One region of the Kitasatospora sp. NPDC042419 genome, then DNA from elsewhere that is predicted to be linked to it. Evidence: riboswitches for the same ligand, from Rfam matches in the RefSeq annotation. Region 1 holds a riboswitch; each other region holds the start of a gene.
What was found. A riboswitch is a leader RNA that binds a small molecule or an ion and turns the genes downstream of it on or off. The one in region 1 is predicted to bind cobalamin.
Positions count from the first base shown of each region.

Region 1 (5,244 bases):
CCCGGGCCGCGGGCGAGGACGAGCAGAGCACCCGGTCGAAGGACTTCACGTCCGAGCCCGGGTAGGGCTGGTGGAAGGACATCCCGACCAGGCCGGCCGGGGCGCCGCCGTTGTCGGGCAGCTCGGTGGTGGTGCCGTCGCAGTTGCGCTGGACGCCGGACGCGCCGTACGTGCCGTCCGCGGCGCGCGGGTGGCCGGACCATACGGCGGCCATCAGGTCCACCGCGTCGTCCGCGTACTGCCAGCCGACCGCGCAGGCCGGCCAGCGGCCCTCGGAGTAGGAGCGCGGGTTGCCGACGCCCCAGCCGCTCAGGCCGTAGCCGGGGCCGAGGTCGGTCTCGACGAAGCCGGGCAGCTTGCCGGTGATGTCGGCGGCCTTCTTGTAGTAGTAGCCGACCGGCTTGGTGCCGCGGTAGTCGCCGTACTCGGGGTTGTAGCGCTCGTTGTGCCCCTCGATGTGCTGGCCGATCACCGTGCCGCCGGATCCGCCGGACCGGGCCGCGCCCTCCAGGTCGGCGAGCAGCTGCTGGACGGCCCGGGCGTTCGGCGAGGCCTTCGGGTCCCGGGCCAGCAGGCCGCGGCCGACCTCCGGGGGCAGGGCGCGGCCCGCCCCGTTGAGGGTGAGCACGCTGCGCTCGGTCGGACCCGCGGGGCCGGGCGGCGGGGCGGAGCGGTCGTCCCGGCCGCCGAGGACCAGCACGCCGGTGGCGAGCACCGCGGCGGACGCGGCCAGCACGACCGGTTTGCCGCGCAGCGGGCGGGGCAGGGCCACGGGGCGCTCCTCCGGATGCCTGGGCCGGCCGGCCGCCCGGCAGCGGCGACCGGGCCGCCACGACCGGACACGCGTGCGACTGACAGCCCGCGAGCCTGCCACACTCCCCCGCGTCCCGGCGAACGGGCGCGCGGGGGACAGCCGGCCGGGCCGGCGGCGGGCGGGTCAGCCCGCCGGGACCGCCGGCGGGGCGGCGGGCGCCTTGGCCCGCTGCAGCAGCTGGTTCTTCACGTGCTCGCCGAAGCCGGCGGCGGCCGCGGTGGCGGCGGCGTCCGCGGTGTTGCCGCCCTTGGCGGAACCCTCGACGGTGAAGTAGGCGTAGCGGCCCAGGGTCGCCTTGCTGTTGGTGCAGCCCGGGGTGGCGCAGAAGACCGGCGCGCCCGGGGCGGCGGCGCCCTTGAGGTGGCCGACGTAGCTCTTCATCGCGGTCTCGGCCTGGATCTTGTGGTCGAAGACCGCGACGCCGACCGTCACCGCGCTGTCGCCGGCGACGTAGGTGGCCCGGAGCACCTGGCGGCAGCCCTGGTCACCGAGCACCCGGCCGAGCCCGCCGACCGTGGAGTTGCCGTCCCAGCAGGGCGAGTCGAGCGAGACCACGGTCCGGTTCCAGGTGACGCCGTTGACGCTCACGGTGAGCGCCGAGAACAGCGCCGCCGCGTCCTGCGGGGCAGGGTCGGTGGCGGCGTCCCAGAGCGGCTTCGACGGGTCCTCGGGGGTGGCGCTCGCGGTCGGAGTGGGCGTCGGGGTGGCGGTGGCCGTGGGGGACGGCTTGGCGGAGCCCGTCAGCGTCGGCGCCGGCTGCTGGGTGGCCCCGGTCGCGGTCGCGGTGGGCCCGGCGATCGGCTTCCCGTCCTCGTCCTTGCCCAGGAGGAGCAGGCCGCCGGCGACGGCGCCGCCGACCAGCAGGACGGCGACGGCCGCGCCGATGATCTTCAGTCGGGTCTTGCGCCGGCCGTCGGCCGCGTTGCGCTCGGCGAGGGCGGCCCAGTCCGGCTCGGTCGACTGCGGCTGCGGCGGGTGCTGCCAGTGGTGCGAGGGCACCGGCATCGGCTGCTGCTGGACGGGCTGGGGCTGGACGGGCTGGGGCTGCACCGGCTGGGGCTGCACCGGCTGGGGCTGCACCGGAGGCTGCGGCGCGGGCGGCTGCACCGGCGGCGGCACCTGGACCGACTGCGGCGGCTGCGGCAGCACGGGCACCGGCGGAACCACCGGCCGGACCGGCTGCGGCGCCGGCGGCCCGTACGAGGGCGGCGGCGGCCCGAACCCGCCCGGGGCCGGCGGCACGGCCTGGCCGCCGACGGGCGGCTGCCCCGGCGGCACCGGTCCGGGTCCACCCGGCTGCTGGTTCTGTACGCCCCCCGACCCGGCGGGAGGGGCCGGCTGTTCCCCCTGCGAAGCGGGCTGTCCAGACCACTCCCCGGGCACGCCCGTTCCGTCGCTCATGAGCCGAGATCGTAGGGCATGCCCCTGACCGGCGGCCGCCCCGGTAACCATTCCGTTTCCTAATCCGGACACGCCCGAGGGCCTCCGGAACCTCGGCCCGCGCCCCTTCCGGCCTCCCGCCCCGGTACCAGCCGTCATCGGGCCAACACGCCGCGCTGCACAACATGTGGTGTCGCATCGAGAGAGCACCACTAGATGTATGCTCGACCCTGCTGTCGACGCAGGGGAACCCGGTGCAAGTCCGGGACTGCCCCGCAGCGGTGAGCGGCCGTTCCCCAACGGGGGCCCGCGAGTCCGAGTACCTGCCGACGGTGTGCGAGCGCCTCCCCGCAGAGGCCCCAGCACGAGCACCACCTTCCGGGCCTCGCGGGCGGGCCGGGGACGACACGCCGCGCGACGCCACGGGCGTACCGCGCCGTCCTCCCCTGCCCCGAACGGCCCGGTACCCCGATCCACCGCCGCCGATCGCCGCCAGGAGAGAGCGCCTTGACCACCGCTGCCTCAGTCACCCTGCCCGCCCAGGGTTCCAGCTCCGCCCCCACCGACCCGACGGTCTCCGACCCGGGCGGCGCGCTCCTCCGACTGCTGACCGATCGCAGCGCCGACCTCCCCCAGGTGGACCCCGGCCACGTCGCCGCCGCCGCCCTGCGCGGCCGCCACGCCGGCTCGGACTTCGCCGAGCTGCGCGGGCTGGCCGTGGACGCCGCCGCGTCGATGATCGCCGAGGACCCGCAGTACTCGAAGCTGGCGGCCCGGCTGCTCGCTCTGGAGATCGTCGACGAGGCGGCGAGCCAGGGCGTGGTCTCCTTCGCCACCTCGATCACGGTCGGCCACGCCGAGGGCCTGATCGGCGACACCACCGCGGCCTTCGTCGCCAAGCACACCGACGCCCTGAACGCCCTGATCGACCCGGCCGGCGACGACCGCTTCGAGTACTTCGGCCTGCGCACCGTGCAGTCCCGCTACCTGCTGCGCCACCCGATCACCCGCAAGGTCGTCGAGACCCCGCAGCACTTCCTGCTCCGCGTCGCCTGTGGCCTGGCGGTCGGCGACAACGAGCAGTCGGTGCGCGAGGTGGCCGAGCTGTACCGCCTGATGAGCCGGCTGGAGTACCTGACCTCCTCGCCGACCCTCTTCAACTCCGGCACCCGGCACCCGCAGATGTCCAGCTGCTACCTGCTGGACTCCCCGCTGGACAACCTGGACTCGATCTACTCGCGGTACGCGCAGATCGCCCGGCTCTCCAAGCACGCCGGCGGCATCGGCCTCTCCTACTCGCGGATCCGCTCGCGCGGCTCGCTGATCCGGGGCACCAACGGCAAGTCGAACGGCATCGTCCCGTTCCTGCGCACCCTGGACTCCTCGGTCGCCGCCGTCAACCAGGGCGGCCGCCGCAAGGGCGCGGCCTGCGTCTACCTGGAGACCTGGCACGCGGACATCGAGGAGTTCCTGGAGCTGCGCGACAACACCGGTGAGGAGGCGCGCCGCACCCACAACCTGAACCTGGCGCACTGGATCCCGGACGAGTTCATGCGCCGGGTCAACGCCAACGCCGACTGGTCGCTGTTCTCCCCGGCCGACGTCCCCGAGCTGGTCGACCTGTGGGGCGCCGACTTCGACGAGGCCTACCTGAAGGCCGAGCTGGCCGGCAAGGCCGTCCGCACCATCCCCGCGCAGACCCTGTACGCCCGGATGATGCGCACCCTGGCGCAGACCGGCAACGGCTGGATGACCTTCAAGGACGCCTCCAACCGCGCCGCCAACCAGACCGCGCTGCCCGGCCGCACCGTCCACTCCTCCAACCTCTGCACCGAGATCCTGGAGGTCACGGACGACTCCGAGACCGCCGTCTGCAACCTCGGCTCGGTCAACCTCGGCGCCCACGTCGCCGCCGGCGCCACCGCCGCGGACCTGCTGAACGCGATGGACTGGGAGCGGCTGGACGCCACCGTCCGCACCGCCGTCACCTTCCTCGACCGCGTGGTGGACATCAACTTCTACCCGACCCCCGAGGCCGGCGCCTCCAACTCCCGCTGGCGCCCGGTCGGCCTCGGCGTGATGGGCCTGCAGGACGTCTTCTTCCAGCTGCGCCTGGACTTCGACTCCGCCGAGGCCAAGCAGCTCTCCACGCTGATCGCCGAGCGCATCATGCTCACCGCGTACGAGCGCTCCGCCGACCTGGCCGAGCAGCTCGGCCGCCACGAGGCGTACGCCGAGACCCGCGCCGCCCGCGGCGAGCTGCACATCGACCACTTCCCGAGCGCCGCGCCCGAGTGGGCCGCCCGCTGGGAGGCGCTGCGCTCCCGCATCGCCACCACCGGCCTGCGCAACTCGCTGCTGCTGGCGATCGCCCCGACCGCGACGATCGCCTCGATCGCCGGCGTGTACGAGTGCATCGAGCCGCAGGTCTCCAACCTCTTCAAGCGCGAGACCCTCTCCGGCGAGTTCCTCCAGGTCAACCCGTACCTGGTGCGCGAGCTCAAGGAGCTGGGCGTCTGGGACCAGCAGACCCGCGACGCGCTGCGCGACGCCAACGGCTCGGTCCAGGAGCTCGGCTGGCTGCCCGCCGAGGTCCGCTCGCTGTACCGCACCGCCTGGGAGCTGCCGCAGCGCGCGCTGATCGACCTGGCCGCGGCCCGCATGCCGTACATCGACCAGAGCCAGTCGCTGAACCTGTTCATGGCCGCGCCGACCATCGGCAAGCTCAGCTCGATGTACGCGTACGCCTGGAAGGTCGGTCTGAAGACCACCTACTACCTGCGTTCGCGCCCGGCGACCCGGATCGCGCAGGCCGCCTCGGGCACCGCCCGCGCCGCCGCCCCGGTGCCGGTGAACGCCCCGACCCTCACCCCGGAGGAAGAGGCCGCGCTGGCCTGCTCCCTGGAGAACCCCGAGTCCTGCGAGGCCTGCCAGTAATGTCCGACGACCAGAAGATGCTGCTCGACCCCGGCTTCGAGCTGACGCTGCGCCCGATGCGCTACCCGTCGTTCTACGACCGGTACCGGGACGCGATCAAGAACACCTGGACC
Region 1 is NZ_JBWKAW010000005.1:234,365-239,608, reverse strand. Features, by position in the region: gene AC067J_RS13195 (glycoside hydrolase family 26 protein) at 1-772, opposite strand, end outside; gene AC067J_RS13190 (flagellar basal body-associated FliL family protein) at 938-1,969, opposite strand; cobalamin riboswitch at 2,398-2,539, shown strand; gene AC067J_RS13185 (ribonucleoside-diphosphate reductase subunit alpha) at 2,726-5,131, shown strand; gene AC067J_RS13180 (ribonucleotide-diphosphate reductase subunit beta) at 5,131-5,244, shown strand, end outside.

Region 2 (5,244 bases), on a different contig from region 1:
ACCGCCCACGTCTTCGACCAGCTGGAGGACGACCGCCTGGCGCGGGCGGTCGCGCGGGTCCTCACCCGGAACGACCTGGGCGAGCGCGACGCGACCGCCTGGCTGGATCCGCTCGCCGACCGCTTCGGCGCCGACCGCATCCGCGTGCCGGTGCCCGCCCACCTCACCAACTGCCTGCGCACGCTGCGCCTGCTCTACGTCCTCGCGGACCGGGGCGTGCGGCCGGACGCCGATTCGGCGCCGCAGCCGCTGCACCACCGCGACGCGGTCAAGGCCCGCCTCGCCGACGTCCTGGACCGGATCGTCAAGCGCTGACGCCACGCCGGGGCGCCGCAGGCCGTCCCGCCACCACCGCGGCCCCGCGGGACGGGCACCTCGCCCGGCATGCGGGGCCGCTCCACGGCTGGGATCCTGGGGAGGAGCCTCCGCCCCGGCGGGCGCCTGCCCCCGGGGCCGGGTGGAGCGAGGCGGACGGAGGTCCCCGATGGCGAAACTCGTCGAGGTGGTCCTGGAGGAGCTCTACGCCGAGTCCGGCGGGTTCGGATCCGACGACTACGTGGACGTGTCGGGCGTGCTCCGGGGAGTCACCTACAACAAGGTCCTGCTGTCCGGTGGAGCCGTCACGGCCGTCGAGATGGCGCGGAACGACGTCTTCACCTTCCCGGAGGGCCCGCTCCGGCTCTACGAGGGCGAGTCCGCGCCCGTCGACGCGGGCATGCGGATCGCCCTGTCGATCGGCGAGAACCTCGACCCCACGGAGCCGAAGTACTTCGGCTACTTCCTCGACTTCGGCGGGGAGCTGTTCGCGGAGGACATCGCGCCGCTGTCCCTGGGGGAGTCCTTCGGGACGGTCTCCAGTGCCGACGTCACCCAGCCCGACGTGGCCCTGCACCGGGACGTGACCTTCGCGAACGAGTCCGCCGGCATCGCGGTGCAGGCCCGCTTCCGGCTGAGGGTGGTCCACTTCTTCTGACGCCCGGCGGTCGCTCGCGGTGGGCCCGGGGCACCCCGCACCACCGCGCACAGCGCGGGGAGCCGACACCGGTTGGTTGATCGGAGGGTCCGAAATGGCCGAGACGGTGGTGCTTCAGTCCTTCAACCGTCAGGACAGGTTCATCGAGTCCCACAACTCCGAAGGAGAACTGAGTCCGTTCGATCCGGCCAGGAAGTCCCGCTTCGTCTTCGGCCTGGAGCGCGGTAGCGCGATCGACGGTGCCGACACCGTACCGACGATCCGTTTCCACTCCGTCCGTCCGGAGGAGGGCGGCCACGTCCTGCGGCATCGGAACTTCCGGCTCAACCTTGAGGCTTGGGACGGTGCTTCGGCCCCCGACCTCTTCTCGGACGATTCGACCTTCCTCGTCCGTGCCGGAAAGGCCGGGAACCTGGACGCCGGCTGGATCTCCTTCCAGTCGTTCAACTTCCGCGACCGGTGGATCCGGCATCGCGACTATCACCTCTACGTCGAATCCCTCGGCGTCAATCCGGCCTCGGCGAAGGAGGACGCCACCTTCAGGATGCTGCCGATGAGCTGGTTCTTCATGGAGCCGTAGCCGCCCCGGCCGCGGTGGGGGCCGCGAGCGGCGGCAGCAGGCCGGTGGGGGACGGCAGCGGTCGGACCACGTCGCGCTGTCCGGCGCCGAGGTGGATCGCGGCCACGCCGGCCGTGCCGAGCCCGTCCGCGGGGAGCCGTCCGCGAGGAGCCGTCCGTCGGCCCGTTCGGTGGTCGAGGATGCGCGGCGGCCGGTGACGGTTCGCCAGGTCACCCCGGGTCCAGGCCTTGACCCCTCTCCGGGCGGACGCCATGATGAGCCGTCATTGTTCGACTCCGCCGTCGGGGGAAGTCCGGTTCGAATCCGGCGCTGACCCGCAACGGTAGGCCTCCGACGGCTGTCGGCGGCGAGCCCGAGTACCCGTCGGCGGAGGTGTGTTCCCTCCTCCCGTCGTGGTCTGCGGGCCGGAGCTCCGAGGCTGTCCGGTGCCGTGCCGGCGGCCGGTGGGGATCCGTGTGCCCGGGCCCGGAAAGGCCTCTGATGCCCGTGCTCCGCCGCCGCTCCCTCGGCCTGCTCGCGATACCCGCCCTCGTCCTGACCGCCGTGCTCCCGGCGTCCGCCGCCTCCGCCGCCCCGGCCGCTCCCGCCTCCGGGGACGCCGCCGCGACCTTCCGCCCGGACGCCGCCGCGGCCGGCTGGCTGGCCCGCCAGCTGGTCGACGGGGACCACTTCGAGTCGGTCTTCGACGGCACCGCCTACCCCGACCAGGGCCTGACCATCGACGCCGTCCTCGCCTTCGCCGCCGCCCGCAGCTCCGACCAGGCGGCCGCGAAGGCCACCGCTTGGCTCGCGAAGCCGGAGATCCTCGCCGGCTACCTGGGCGACGGCACCACCGAGGCCTACGCCGGCGCCACCGCCAAGCTGCTGCTGGCCGCCGAGGTGCGCGGCACCGACCCGGCGGCGTTCGGCGGCGTCGACCTGCCGGCCCGGCTGCGCTCCCTCCAGGCCCCGTCCGGCCGGTTCTCGGACCGCTCCCAGTGGGGCGACTACAGCAACGCCTTCGGCCAGTCGCTCGCGCTGATCGCGCTCCAGCGCACCCCCGGCGGGGCGCCCGCCGCCGCCGTCGACTTCCTGGCCGCCGCCCAGTGCACCGACGGCGGCTTCCCGGTCGCCTTCGGCCAGGCGGCCTGCACCGGCGACACCGACGCCACCGCGCTCGCCGTCCAGGCCCTGGCGGCGACCGGCCGCCACGCGAAGGCCAAGGCGGGCCTGGACTGGCTGACGGCCCACCAGAACACGGACGGCGGTTTCGCCGCGGCCGGCGCGGCCGCCTCCAACGCCAACAGCACCGGTCTGGCGACCTCGGCGCTGCTCTCCAACGGCCGGATCGTGTCCGGGCTCAAGGGCTGGAGCAGCCTGGTCAAGTTCCAGCAGGGCTGCTCGGCGGCCCCGGCCGTCCGCGGCGCCGTCGCCTACGACGCGAGCGGCTTCAACCCCGCGACCGCCACCCGGGCCACCGCCCAGGCCGTGCTGGGGCTCTCCGGCGCGAACCTGGCCGGGCTGTCCGCGCAGGGCGCCCGCCCGGCCGCCCCCGTCCTGGCCTGCCCGGCCGCCGCCCAGTGACCGCGAGGAGCACCGCGATGAACGACACCCGGATGTCCCGCCGCCCGTCCCACCGCCCGTCCCGCCGCGCGTTCGCCGCGGTCGCCGCCGCCGCGGCCCTGACCGCCGGTCTGCTCGGCGTCTCCACCGCCGCCGCCCCGCCGGCCCGGGCCGCCGCGTGCTCCGGCACCTCCGGGGTCACCGTGGTCGTCGACTTCACCGCGCTCGGCGGCGGGATCGAGACCGGCTGCGCCCCCGGCGACCCGGCCAGCGGCCTCGCCGCGCTGACCGGCGCCGGGTTCTCGTACGCCTTCCACCCGCGCTTCCCGGGCTTCGTCTGCAAGATCAACGCACTGCCGGCGACCTGCACCAACCCGACCGGCAGCGCCTACTGGTCGTACTGGCACGCGCCGCACGGCGGCCCCTGGTCGTACAGCAACCTGGGCGCGGGCAGCTACAACCCGGCCCCCGGCGAGGTCGAGGGCTGGTCCTTCGGGGCGGGTGCCCAGCCGGGCATCACCGCGCCCTGACCCGCGGGCCGTCGTGCCGGTGCCCCGGCCCTCCGCGACGGAGGCCGGGGCACCGGTGTACCGGGGTTGGGCACGCCGGGTCGGGCATGCCGGGTCGGGCATGCCGGACCGTGCACGCCGGGGAGGGGACGCCGGGTCGGGACCGGCGGGTTCAGCGGTCCCGGTAGGGGTAGAAGCCGCGTCCGGCCTTGCGGCCGAGCAGTCCGGCCTCGACCATCCGGGCGAGCAGCGGCGGGGGCGCGTACAGCGGTTCCTTGTACTCGGCGTACAGCGACTCGGCGATGGCCTGCACGGTGTCCAGGCCGATGAGGTCGGCGAGCCGGAGCGGGCCCATCGGGTGGGCGCAGCCGTGCACCATGCCGGAGTCGATGTCGGCCGCGGTGGCGTGGCCGGCCTCGGCCATCCGGATCGCCGACAGCAGGTAGGGGACGAGGAGGGCGTTGACGACGAAGCCGGCGCGGTCGCGCGAGCGGACGACCTGCTTGCCGAGGGTGTCCCGGACGAAGCCCTCGACCCGGTTGAGGACCGTGTGGTCGGTGTGCAGCGAGGAGACCAGCTCCACCAGCGGCATCACCGGCGCGGGGTTGAAGAAGTGCAGGCCGAGGACGTGCGAGGCGCGGCCGGTGGCGATGCCGAGCCGGGTGACGGGGATGGCGGAGGTGTTGGTGGCGAGGACGGCCTGTTCGTCGGCGAGCACCTTGTCCAGGGTGGCCAGCACGTCCGTCTTCACCGCCTCGTCCTCCACCACGGCCTCGACGACCAGTTGACGGTCGGCCAGCGCCTCCGGGTCGTCGGCGAACAGCAGGTGGGCCCAGGCGTCCTCGCGCCCGGTGGTGCTCAGCCGGCCGCGGTCCACGGCGTGGTGCAGGGAGCGGTCGATCCGGGCGCGGGCGGCGCGCAGCGCGTCCGGCCCCCGCTCGCAGACGACGGTGTCGAGCCCGGCGCGCGCGAAGACCTCGGCGATGCCGGAGCCCATCTGGCCGGCGCCGACGACGGCGACCCGGCGGATCTCGTTCATGGGGTGGGCCTCTCTAGCGGGCCGACGGCGCGGCCGTGCGGACCAGGTGGCGGGCGTAGGCGTCGGTGGTGAGGAAGGCGGGCAGCTCCGCGCCGAGGGCGGTCTCCTCCAGGATCCGCACCGCGTCGTCGATCAGGACCGGGTCGGCGCCCTCGCCGAGCAGGGCGGCCCGCTCGGCGTCGATGAGCCGCCGGACCATGCCGGGGGTGGCGAGCGAGCCGCCGGTGAGCCGGGAGCAGTGGTGCTGCCACTGCCAGAGCTGGCAGCGGGCGATCTCGGCGGTGGCGACGTCCTCCATCAGACCGAAGACGGCGACGGCGCCGGTGCCGCCGAGCCAGGCGGTGAGGTAGCGCAGCGCGACGGCGACGTTGGAGCGCAGCCCCCGTTCGGTCGGCAGGCCGGTGGAGAGGCGCTGGACGGCGAGCAGGTCGGCGGCGGTGACCTCGACGTCCTCGTGGGTGCGGTCCAGCTGGTGGGGCCGGTCACCGAGGACGGCGTCGAACGCGGTGCGGCAGGTGGCGACCAGGGCGGGGTGGGCGACCCAGGAGCCGTCGAAGCCGTCGTGGGCCTCGCGTTCCTTGTCGATGCGGACCTTGGTGAG
Region 2 is NZ_JBWKAW010000040.1:45,425-50,668, forward strand. Features, by position in the region: gene AC067J_RS39905 (DUF2785 domain-containing protein) at 1-315, shown strand, start outside; gene AC067J_RS39910 (hypothetical protein) at 485-973, shown strand; gene AC067J_RS39915 (AbfB domain-containing protein) at 1,068-1,553, shown strand; cobalamin riboswitch at 1,816-1,935, shown strand; gene AC067J_RS39920 (prenyltransferase/squalene oxidase repeat-containing protein) at 2,034-3,116, shown strand; gene AC067J_RS39925 (flagellar hook-length control protein FliK) at 3,134-3,625, shown strand; gene AC067J_RS39930 (3-hydroxybutyryl-CoA dehydrogenase) at 3,777-4,643, opposite strand; gene aceB (malate synthase A) at 4,657-5,244, opposite strand, start outside.
Region 2: linked by a shared signal. The riboswitch ahead of AC067J_RS39920 (prenyltransferase/squalene oxidase repeat-containing protein) and the one ahead of AC067J_RS13185 (ribonucleoside-diphosphate reductase subunit alpha) in region 1 are both predicted to bind cobalamin.

Region 3 (5,244 bases), on a different contig from region 1:
GCCCGTGGAATTCCGTCTGGCCGGATCTGTCGGACCATCCCGCTAGGGTGGTCGATCACTGCCACGAGACCGTCCGGGCCTCGCGCTCCGGCCGGCCGCGTACCACCGTGTCCTTCTGGGGGAATGTTGCTGTTCCGTGCCACCGCCGAAGCGCTTTCCGCCGAGCACCGCGCCGGCACGCTGATTCCCCGGCTGACCGAGCAGTTCGCCTTCGGCTACGGACACCGGGCGGGCAAGGCCGAGGTCCGGTCGTGGGAACGCAGTCTTCCCGTCCTAGCCGGAGCGCTGGTCGACGCTGGGCTGAAGGACGTGGAGATGCTGGTCGAGTACGCGCTGCCGCTCAGCAGCAAGCGCGCCGACGTGGTGCTCGCCGGACTGCACCCGGTGTCCGGTGATCCGTCCTATGTCGTCGTCGAACTCAAGCAGTGGTCGAACGCCGCTCCTGAGGACGGCGCCCCCCTGCTCTGCCGCGTCGACTCCTATCCCGAACCGGTCCTCCACCCCGTCGAGCAGGTCCGCGGCTACGTCCGGTACCTCTGTGACTTCAACGGTGCGCTGGAGGGGCGGGAGGACTGGATCGCGGGCGTCGCCTACCTCCACAACGCCACCGAGTTCGGCGTCGCCGGACTGCACGAGATCGAGCAGGACCGGCACGGCAGCCTCTTCACCGGCGAGCGGCGGGGGCGGCTGATCGAGCACCTCCGGTCGCTGCTCGCCCCGGTGTCGGGAGCCTCGCCCGCGGACGCCCTGCTCACCGGAAGGACCCAGCCCTCCCGGCAGCTGATGGCGGTCGCGGCCGCCGAGGTGCGCGACCGCGAGCAGTTCGTCCTCCTGGACGAGCAGCGGGAGGCGTTCGAGCTGGTCATGCGGGCGGTCCGGCGGGCACAGCGGTCGGATCACAAGGAGGTCGTGGTGATCACGGGCGGTCCCGGAAGCGGCAAGAGTGTCATCGCGCTCTCGCTCCTCGGCGAGCTCTACCGGCAGGGCCACCGGGCGATACACGCCACCGGTTCCAAGTCCTTCACCACGACCATGCGCCAGGTCGCCGGAACGCGGAAGACCGAGGTCAAGAACCTCTTCAAGTACTTCAACAGCTTCATGAAGGCCGACCGGAACAGCCTCGACGTGGTGGTCTGCGACGAAGCCCACCGGCTCCGGAAGACGTCTGCGAACCGTTTCACCCGTGCCGCCGACCGCTCGGACGCGGCCCAGGTGGACGAGTTGATCGACGTCGCCCGCGTCCCGGTGTTCCTTCTCGACGAGCACCAGGTGGTACGTCCCGGTGAGATGGGCACCGTCGACACGATCCGCGCCGCAGCCGAGGCCAGGGGTCTCTCCTGCCGACTGGTCGGCCTGGACGACCAGTTCCGCTGCGGAGGCAGCGAGGCGTACGTCCGCTGGGTCGCCCGGCTCCTGGGGCTCGAGGGGGGCGGACCGGCCTCATGGGAGCCCGACGACCGCATGGACCTCCGGGTGGTGGAGTCACCGCTGGAGCTGGAGGTCCTGCTCCAGCGGCGCCACGACGACGGCTTCGGGGCCCGGATGACCGCCGGGTACTGCTGGAAGTGGTCGGACGCGCCACGTCCCGGTGCCCCCCTGTCTCACGACGTGGTGATCGGTGACTGGACCCGGCCCTGGAACGTCAAGAGCGAGACGTCCGCCGGCGGCGCACCCGCCTGGCCGCTCTGGGCCACCGACCCGGGCGGTTTCGGACAGGTCGGGTGCGTGTACACCGCACAGGGCTTCGAGTACGACTGGAACGGTGTGATCATCGGCCCCGACCTGGTGTGGCGGCACGACCGCTGGGTGACCGACCGGGCCGCGTCCAAGGACCCGGTCTTCAAGAAGTCGACGCCCGACGACGAGGTCGACCGGCTGATACGGAACACCTACAAGGTCCTCCTCACCCGCGGCATGATCGGCACGGTGATCACGTCCACCGACCGGGAGACCCGCGAGAAGCTGCGCGAACTGGTGGGGCGCTGAGGGGCGCCCGCCCGGCCCGTGGGGGCCGGTGGGCGCCGTGCGGGGGCGTGGCTACTCGGTGTCCGCGGCCGCGCCGGGGACCGGCTGCGGGGCGGGGCCGGTGGCCGGAGCCGGCCGGACCGGCTGCGGGCTCCACTTCTTCTCGACGCCCGCCAGCCGCCAGTACGCGATGGCCGCCGCCCAGACCACCACGAACAGCCCGACGATCGCGTAGCCGACGTTGTCCAGCGAGATCTCCGCGATCCAGCCGCTCACCGGGTCGGTGAGGTCGAGCTTCTCGTGCAGCACCCCGACCAGCTCGATGGTCCCGATGATGAACGCCACCGCGATCGACAGCCCGGTGATGGTCAGGTTGTAGTACACCTTCCGCACCGGGTTGGAGAACGCCCACTGGTAGGCGAAGTTCATGAAGGTGCCGTCCAGCGTGTCGAACAGGCTCATCCCGGCCGCGAACAGCAGCGGCAGGCAGATGATCGCGTACCAGGGCAGGCCGGAGGCGGCACCCGAGCCGGCCATCACCATCAGGGACACCTCGGTCGCGGTGTCGAAGCCCAGGCCCAGCACCATCCCGACCGGGAACATCTGGCCCGGCCGGGTGATCGAGCGGGTCGCCCGGTTGAGCACCCGGGCCAGGAAGCCCCGCGAGCTCAGGTGCTCCTCCAGCTCGGCCTCGTCGTACCGCCCGGCCCGCATCGAGCGGAACACCTTGAGGATGCCGAACAGCGCGGCCAGGTTGAGCGCGCCGATCAGGTAGAGGAAGACGCCGGAGGCCGAGGTCCCGACCATGCCCAGCCACTGGTGGGTGGTGGACTCGTCGTCCATCAGCGTGCCGGCCAGCTGGGCGCCGCCCGCCACCAGGGCCGCCATCAGCACGACCATCGAGGAGTGCCCGAGGGCGAACCAGAAGCCCACCGAGACCGGCCGCTTGCCGTCCGCCATCAGCTTGCGCGTGGTGTTGTCGATCACCGCGATGTGGTCGGCGTCGAAGGCGTGCCGCATGCCGAGGGTGTAGGCCGTGATGCCCAGGCCCACCCCGAACACCTGGGTCCCGACCTCGTACTCCTCCGGCGCGACCAGGAATATCAGGGTGCCGAAGGCCACCACGTGCATGGCCAGGATCACACCCATCAGACCGGCCGTGCGGAGGCTGTCCTCCCGCCTCCAGCGGAAGGTCGGCAGGACGCTCGGCGCCGCCGGATCGGCGGCGGTTTCGGGCAGGGTCATCTGCGGATCACGCTCCAGCACCTCGTGGAATGACTTCGTGAGATGCCGTGGCCGGTCTCCTGGCTTACGGGCTTCCGGTACCCGCCTTCCCGGACGCGCGAGGCGTCCAGTGGCGTCGTGGGTACCGACGACTCCCCCGATCACAGTGGCGAGGGCCGCTCCGGACTGGGACCCCTGAGGGTCCGCCACCGGTCTTCCCGAGCACCACGGCGGGGAACACCGTAGGGGGCTCCCGAACACCCTTGCAAGGCTGCGCACCTGCGCAGGTGTCCAGGATCACAGGCCGCCGGCTGCAAGAATGCGGGCATGCATCTCGTACCGGCCGACCGCGCGGGCCACCGCACCATCGACGGGCACCGGGTCTGCGAGGCGATCGCGGCCATCGGCGACGCCCACCGGGTCCGGACCTGGGCCGAGCGGTTCTCGCTGCTCGCCGACCCCGGGCGGCTCTCCCTGCTGCTCGCCCTGCACCGGGCCGGCCCGCTCGCCGTCACCGATCTCGCGGTCGCCACCGGCATGCGCGACCCGGCCGTCTCCCAGGCGCTGAGACTGCTGCGCACGGCGGGCGTGGTGGCCGGGGAGAAGGACGGACGTGTGGTGCGCTACCGGCTTGTGGACGAGGCCATGCGCCCCCTCCTCGACGAGTGCGCCGGTGGCGAGCACGTCGAGCTCCCCGGCCACCCGACCGACGAGGACCACCCCGGACCCACCGCCGCGACCGGCTGACCGGCCGCGGCGCTCGGCGACCACGGCGGCCGCGGAGGCCGTCGCGGCACGGCGACCGGCGCCCGACCCGCCGTCACCCCCGCAGCCCGGCACAGGCGTTGCCGCCCCTCACCGGCCGCGCTTCACCGACCGCGCTTCACCGGCCACCCCGGCCCGCGCGACTGCGGAACCTCTACGCCCGCTGGCAGGACGGGCACCAGAAGAGGTTGCGCGAGGCGTGCTCCTCGGTCCGGACGTCGGTGCCGCAGACCAGGCAGGGCATCGCCGCCCGCCGGTAGACGTAGACCTCCCCGCCGTGGTCGTCCACGCGCGGCGGCCGGCCCATCGCCTCCGGGGTGTGCTCCGGCCGGACGGTGTCGATCCGGCCCGCCCCGACACCCTCGCGCATCAGCGCGACCAGGTCCGCCCAGATCGCGTCCCACTCGGCGCGGCGCAGGTCGCGGCCGGCCCGGTGCGGGTCGATGCCGTGCCGGAACAGCACCTCGGCCCGGTAGACGTTGCCGACCCCCGCCAACACCTTCTGGTCCATCAGCAGCGCCGCCACCGTCGTCCGGCTGCCGGATATCCGCCGCCAGGCGAGCTGCGGGTCGGCGTCGGCCCGCAGCGGGTCCGGCCCCAGCCGGGCTGCGACGGCCGCCTTCTCCTCGCCGGTGATCAGCGCGCAGGTGTTGGGACCGCGCAGGTCGGCGAAGTGGTCGTCGTTCTCCAGCCGCAGCCGGACCAGGCCGACCGGGGCGGGGGCCGGCCCGGTGCCGAAGCTGAAGCCGCCGTAGAGGCCGAGGTGGACGTGCACCCACGCGTCGTCCGCGAAGCCGAGGAACAGGTGCTTCCCGGTGGCCTCCGCCGCGACCAGCTCCTGCCCGTCGATCAGCGCGGCACTGTCGGCGAACCGGCCCTGCGGGCTGCTGGCGCGGACCGGACGACCGCCGAAGGCCCGGTGGTTCTCGGCGGCGAGACGGTGGATGATGTGGCCTTCCGGCACGGGCGCGGCTCCCCCCGGTGGTTCGATCAGGACCCGTCCATCATCGCAGCCGGCACTGACAGGCCCGGCCGGCCGGAAGGGCCGGACGAAGGGCCCGTGAGCGGCGGAAGGCCCGGACGGACGGCCCGGACGGAAGGCCTGCTCAGCGCACCGGGATGCCCAGCAGCCGGGCCAGGATCACCCGGTCCAGCTCGGCGGCGGTCGCCGCGACGTCCAGGTGGGAGTTGTCGATGATCGGCAGCCCGGAGTTGTACCAGCCGGCCATCCGCCCGTGGATCCGGGCCACCTCCTCGTCACCGAGCCGCCGGTTGCCGCTGCGCCGGGCG
Region 3 is NZ_JBWKAW010000007.1:229,720-234,963, reverse strand. Features, by position in the region: gene AC067J_RS17085 (DNA/RNA helicase domain-containing protein) at 127-1,986, shown strand; gene nicT (Nickel transporter NicT) at 2,038-3,210, opposite strand; cobalamin riboswitch at 3,243-3,434, opposite strand; gene AC067J_RS17075 (ArsR/SmtB family transcription factor) at 3,517-3,936, shown strand; gene AC067J_RS17070 (Fpg/Nei family DNA glycosylase) at 4,109-4,918, opposite strand; gene AC067J_RS17065 (AAA family ATPase) at 5,061-5,244, opposite strand, start outside.
Region 3: linked by a shared signal. The riboswitch ahead of nicT (Nickel transporter NicT) and the one ahead of AC067J_RS13185 (ribonucleoside-diphosphate reductase subunit alpha) in region 1 are both predicted to bind cobalamin.

Region 4 (5,244 bases), on a different contig from region 1:
GGATCTCGTAGCCCTCGACGCGCTGCCCGTAGGCCTCGCCGACCGGTCGGCCGAGCACCTTCTCCACGCCGAACCGGACGTGCGTCGGCAGCAGGCCGAGCCCCTCCACGGCCCCGGCCTTCGACTCGACCTCGTCCACGATCGTCCGCGCCAGCATCTGGTAGCCGCCGCAGACGCCGAGGACCGGCCGCCCGGCGGCGGCCCGCGCCTTCAGCGCCGGCTCCAGGCCGCGCTCGCGCAGCCAGGCCAGGTCGGCGACGGTGGCCCGGGTGCCGGGCAGGACGACGAGGTCGGCGTCGGCCAGCTCCTCGGGCCGGGTGGCCCAGCGGACCAGCACCCCGGGCTCCTGGGACAGCGCGTCCAGGTCGGTGAAGTTGGACAGCCGGGGGAAGCGCAGCACGGCGACCCGCAGCACGTCCGCGCCGAGCGGGCCGCGCCCGGCCGTGCGGTCGACCACGGTGGACAGGTCCAGCGAGTCCTCGGCGTCCAGCCAGAGGTCCGGCAGCATCGGCAGGGTGCCGAGCACCGGGCGGCCGGTCAGCTCGCGCAGCATCTCCAGCCCGGGCGCCAGCAGCCGGGCGTCACCGCGGAACTTGTTGACGAACCAGCCGGCCACGTGCCGTTGGTCCTCGGCCGAGAGCAGCGCCAGCGTCCCGTACATCGCGGCGAACACGCCGCCCCGGTCGATGTCCCCGACCACGACGACCGGCAGCCCGGCGGCGGTGGCCAGGCCCATGTTGGCGATGTCCCGGTCCCGCAGGTTGATCTCGGCGGGCGAGCCGGCGCCCTCGCAGACCACCACGTCGTACCGGCGGCGCAGGTCCGCCAGGCACTCCAGGGCCCGTTCCAGCAGCAGCGGCTTGCGCTCGCGGTAGTCCAGCGCGCCGACCTCGGCGACCGGCCGGCCGAGCAGCACCACCTGGCTGCGGCCGTCCGCCCCGGGCTTGAGCAGCACCGGGTTCATGGCCGCCTCGGGCTCCACCCGGGCCGCCTGCGCCTGCATCGCCTGCGCGCGGCCGATCTCGGCGCCGTCCGCCGTCACGAAGGAGTTCAGCGACATGTTCTGCGCCTTGAACGGCGCGACGCTCACGCCCTGACGGGCCAGCCAGCGGCAGATGCCCGCGGTGACCACGCTCTTCCCGGCGTCCGAGGTCGTCCCGGCGACCAGCAGTGCGTTGCTCATGCCCTACCCCTCCTCCTGCCCGTGGCCGCCCGGAGCAGCAGGTGCCCGGCGACCGTCGTACCCAGCGCCAGCGCGCCCACCCGCCGGGAGAGCACGCAGGCCCGCTCGATGTCGTCCACCCCGACCGGCCGCAGCCCCTCGCCGAGCACCGGCCGGTGCTCGGTGCGCTCGCCGTACCGCAGCGTCCCGCCCAGCCGGACGCCGACCGCGCCGGCGAAGGCCGACTCGGCCTGGCCCGCGTTCGGGCTGGGGTGCGCGGAGCCGTCCCGCCGCCAGACCCGCCAGGCGGTGCGCGGCTCGGGCGCGGCGGCCACCGTCAGCAGCGCGGTCAGCCGGGCGCCCGGCCAGCCCGCCACGTCGTCCAGCCGGGCCGAGGCCCAGCCGAACCGGGCGTACCGGGGCGAGCGGTGGCCGACCATCGCGTCCAGGGTGTTGACGGCGCGGAACGCGAGCAGACCCGGCGTGCCCGCCAGCCCGCCCCAGACCAGCGCGTTGACCACGGCGTCGGCGGTGTTCTCGGCGACCGACTCGACCACCGCGCGGGCCAGCTGCTGCTCGTCCAGCCCGCTCGGGTCGCGCCCGCACAGGTGCGGCAGCCGTTCCCGGGCCGCCGTCAGGTCGCCCGCCGCGAGCGAGCGGCCGACGGTCCTGGCCTCCCGGGTGAGCGAGGTGCCGCCGAGTACCGTCCAGGTCGCGGCGGCGGCCAGCGCGGCCCGGCCGAGCGGACGGCGGCCGAGCAGCCGGTCGGCGGCCAGCGCGCCCGCCGCGACGGTGCCCACGCAGAGCGCCGTGTACGCGGTGCCGGCGGCGCGGTCGTCGCGCCAGATCAGCCGCTCCAGCCGGTTCGCGGCGGAGCCGAAGACGGCCACGGGGTGGCCGCGGCGCGGATCGCCGAACCGGGCGTCGGCGAGGTACCCGGCGGCGGCGCCCGCGGCGAACGCGGCGGCGCGGGTCAGCGGGCGCACGGCAGGGGGCGGTGGCGGGTCGTCGAGGCCGGGGCAGCCTGCATCGCGTGCGTGTCCTCACTCAGGGTCCGCGCCCTGGATCGACGTACCGGCGGCGAGAGTCTCCTGGCTTCCGGGTCGGACGCACCTCCGGGCCTTCCAGCGGCTTCTGACGGCTCGCCGTGACCTTCGTTCGGACGTGCTCCCCGGTGACAGTGGCGGGACCGCGCCGGACTCGCACCGGCTTCCTCTGCTTGCCTCCGTATTGGCTGAAGGATCCCATCACGCCCCCGAAGGGGGAGTCAACCGAGGTCACGGAGCGTTTGGTCACACCGCCGGGCTCCGCTCCGGCGCCCGCTCCCGGCGGCTCCGGAGCGTCCCGCCCCGGTGTGACCTTGCTCCCGAAGTGACCCGGACGGCCGTGTCCTACTGGCCACCGGCCGTCCCCGCTAGTGGACTGGGGCCAGAACACCGTCCGGCACCGGGACTTAACTGCGGGGAGCGAGTATGCGTTGGGGAATCGCGGCCACCGTGGCCGCAGCCGCCGTCGGTACCGGGGCGGCCGTGCTGGTGATCGGCCGGCGGGCGTCCGAGCGGATGGTCCACCCGGCCGCCGCCGTCCGGACGAGGTCGGGCCCGGTGCAGGTGCTGGCCCTCGGCGCCGGGCGGGTCACCTTCACCCCCGGGCCGGCGGCCGAACGCCCCGGCCGCTGGGCCGTCGAGTGGGGCGACGACGGGCACGCGGTGGTCGGCGAGGTCCTGCACCGCGACGACAAGGGCGTCACCCGCCGGCTGCTCCGCGCCGACCGGGGCACCCTGGCGCCCGGCACCGAGGTCCGCTTCACCCCGCGGGTGCACGTCGGCGACCCGACCACCGCACTCGGCCTGCCGTTCACCGACACCGCCGTCGAGGGCGAGCTGGGCACGCTGCCCGCCTGGCGGCTGGACGGCAAGCGGGGCACCTGGGTGATCCTGGTGCACGGCCCCGGCACCGACCGGCAGCAGGGCCTCGCGGTGCTCCCGCTGCTGCAGCGCCTCGGCCTGCCGGTGCTGGTCGTCAGCTACCGCGGCGACGCGGGCACCCCGGCCTCCCCGGACGGCCTGGGCCACTTCGGCGAGACGGAGTGGCGGGACGTCGAGGCGGCGATCCGGCGCGCCCTGGACAGCGGCGCGGGCCAGGTCGTCCTGTACGGCTGGTCGCTCGGCGCCACGACGGCCCTGCAGACCGCCGCCCGGTCCGGCTGGGCGTCCTCGATCAGCAGCCTGGTCCTGGACTCGCCCGTGCTGGACTGGCCGGCCGGCGCGCGGCGCGGCGCGGCACGGGCCGGCTACCGGGGCGCGGCCGCCGAACTGGGCGCGCTCGCCGCCGAGGGGCGGACCGGCGTGGATCTGGCCGACTTCGCCCGCCTCGCCGAGGGCACCGACCTGCGCGTCCCCACCCTGGTGCTGCACGGCCCGGACGACCCGGTGGCCCCGTTCCGCGCGGCCGAGCGCCTCGCCGGGCACCGCCCGGACGTGGTCAACCTCCAGGCCTTCCCCGGCGGTGACCACGCGGCTCTCTGGAACACCGACCCGGACCGCTACGAGGAGACCCTCCGCCGCTGGCTCACCCCTTTCCTCTGAGCCGACCCCGCCCGGGCCGCGGCGTCCCGCCGGTCGCCGCGGCCGGTCCCCTTCCCCTTTCCTCCCCGTTTCCCCTCCCTCCCCTCCCCGCCGCTCACCTGGCATGGACCCGCCACTAAGATCAAGCCAGTCGGTTTGGCCTCTGTTGCCCGATCTTGTGGAGGCCCCGCGCCCGCCGCCCGGCCCGCGTGTGCAACCGGATGTGACAGATGGCCGGTACAAGGGGAAGACTGCTCGACGTGACGTCTCGGAACCCGCGCGACCGTGATGCCCCGCTCCCGCCGACGATCGGTACCGGTGCGACGGTGACCCGTCTCCCGGGAACCGCCCACCGCCCCGCCGGCGCCAGGCCGGGCACCCCGGGCGTACCCCGCCGACGAGGCCCCGCACCCGCACCCGGCCGCGGCCGGGTCCCCGTTCCGGAGGGCTTCCCCGCCCCCGCCGAACTCGCCCCGCTGGCCCGCCGCATGTTGGTCGACGCCGTCCGGATCGCCCGCTGGGCCGGTGATCTCGACGAGGTCGACAAGCGCGGCGAGCTGCTTCCCGACGACGCCCGCGCCGCCGGCCTCGCCCTCGCCATGACGGTGGGCGCCGCCGCCAAGGCGTGGGGCCAGGCCCTGCTGGTCGGCCTGGTCGAGGCCCGCGACGGCGGTGCCGTGCCGGGCTGGCGCCTGCACGCCTGGGAGCACGACGACGAGGCGGTGGTCCGCGGCTGGTCGGCACTGTTCGACGCCTGGACCCTGCTCGCCCCGGTGCCGCCCGCCGCCCTGCGCGGCGTCTTCGCCCTGCTCGCCGGGCAGGCCGTCGACCAGGCCCCGCAACTGCTCTCCTTCCTGCACCTGGTGGACGGCCCGGTCGCCGACGTGGAGCTGCTGGAGCTGCTCCGGCGCGGCCTGGACGAGCGCCGGGTCGGCGGCGGCGAGGGCACCTTCGGCCTCTCGCCCGTCCCGCACGCGGCCTCGGCGATCTCGGCGGTCCGCGGCACCTGCCGCGAGCCCCAGATCGACACCCCGGCCTCGCCCGCCGACGTGGCCGCCGTCCTCGACTGGATGCTGGACGGACTGGCCGCCGTCGGCGCCCTGGTCCGCCGCGACAACGCCGCCGAGCTGTCGCCGCTCGGGCACTGGGCGGTGCGGGCCAAGCTGGAGGAGATCTGCACCGTCGCGCAGACCGCCGCCGGCCACATCGAGCAGAGCGCGCCGGAGCTGCTGGGCGCCTGCGCCGACTACTCGCCGGGCCCGGCCCGCGCCGAGTACCGGGCCTGGGTGGCCGCCCGCCCGGCCGACCGCGCGGTGGCCGAACTGCTGGAGGCCGCGCAGGGGGAGGACGCGCTGCTGCGCGGTCTGGCCTTCGAGGCGCTGCGGGTGGCGGGATCCACCGCCGAGCAGGCCGTCCGGGCCGCCGTCGACGAGCCGGTGCTGCGCCCCTACGCGCTGCTCTGGCTGGCCGAGCGCTCGGACGAGGGGGTCTCCCCGGCCGACGTGCTGGGCGCGG
Region 4 is NZ_JBWKAW010000020.1:76,062-81,305, reverse strand. Features, by position in the region: gene AC067J_RS30080 (cobyric acid synthase) at 1-1,183, opposite strand, end outside; gene AC067J_RS30075 (cobalamin biosynthesis protein) at 1,180-2,148, opposite strand; cobalamin riboswitch at 2,227-2,425, opposite strand; gene AC067J_RS30070 (alpha/beta hydrolase family protein) at 2,635-3,750, shown strand; gene AC067J_RS30065 (hypothetical protein) at 4,056-5,244, shown strand, end outside.
Region 4: linked by a shared signal. The riboswitch ahead of AC067J_RS30075 (cobalamin biosynthesis protein) and the one ahead of AC067J_RS13185 (ribonucleoside-diphosphate reductase subunit alpha) in region 1 are both predicted to bind cobalamin.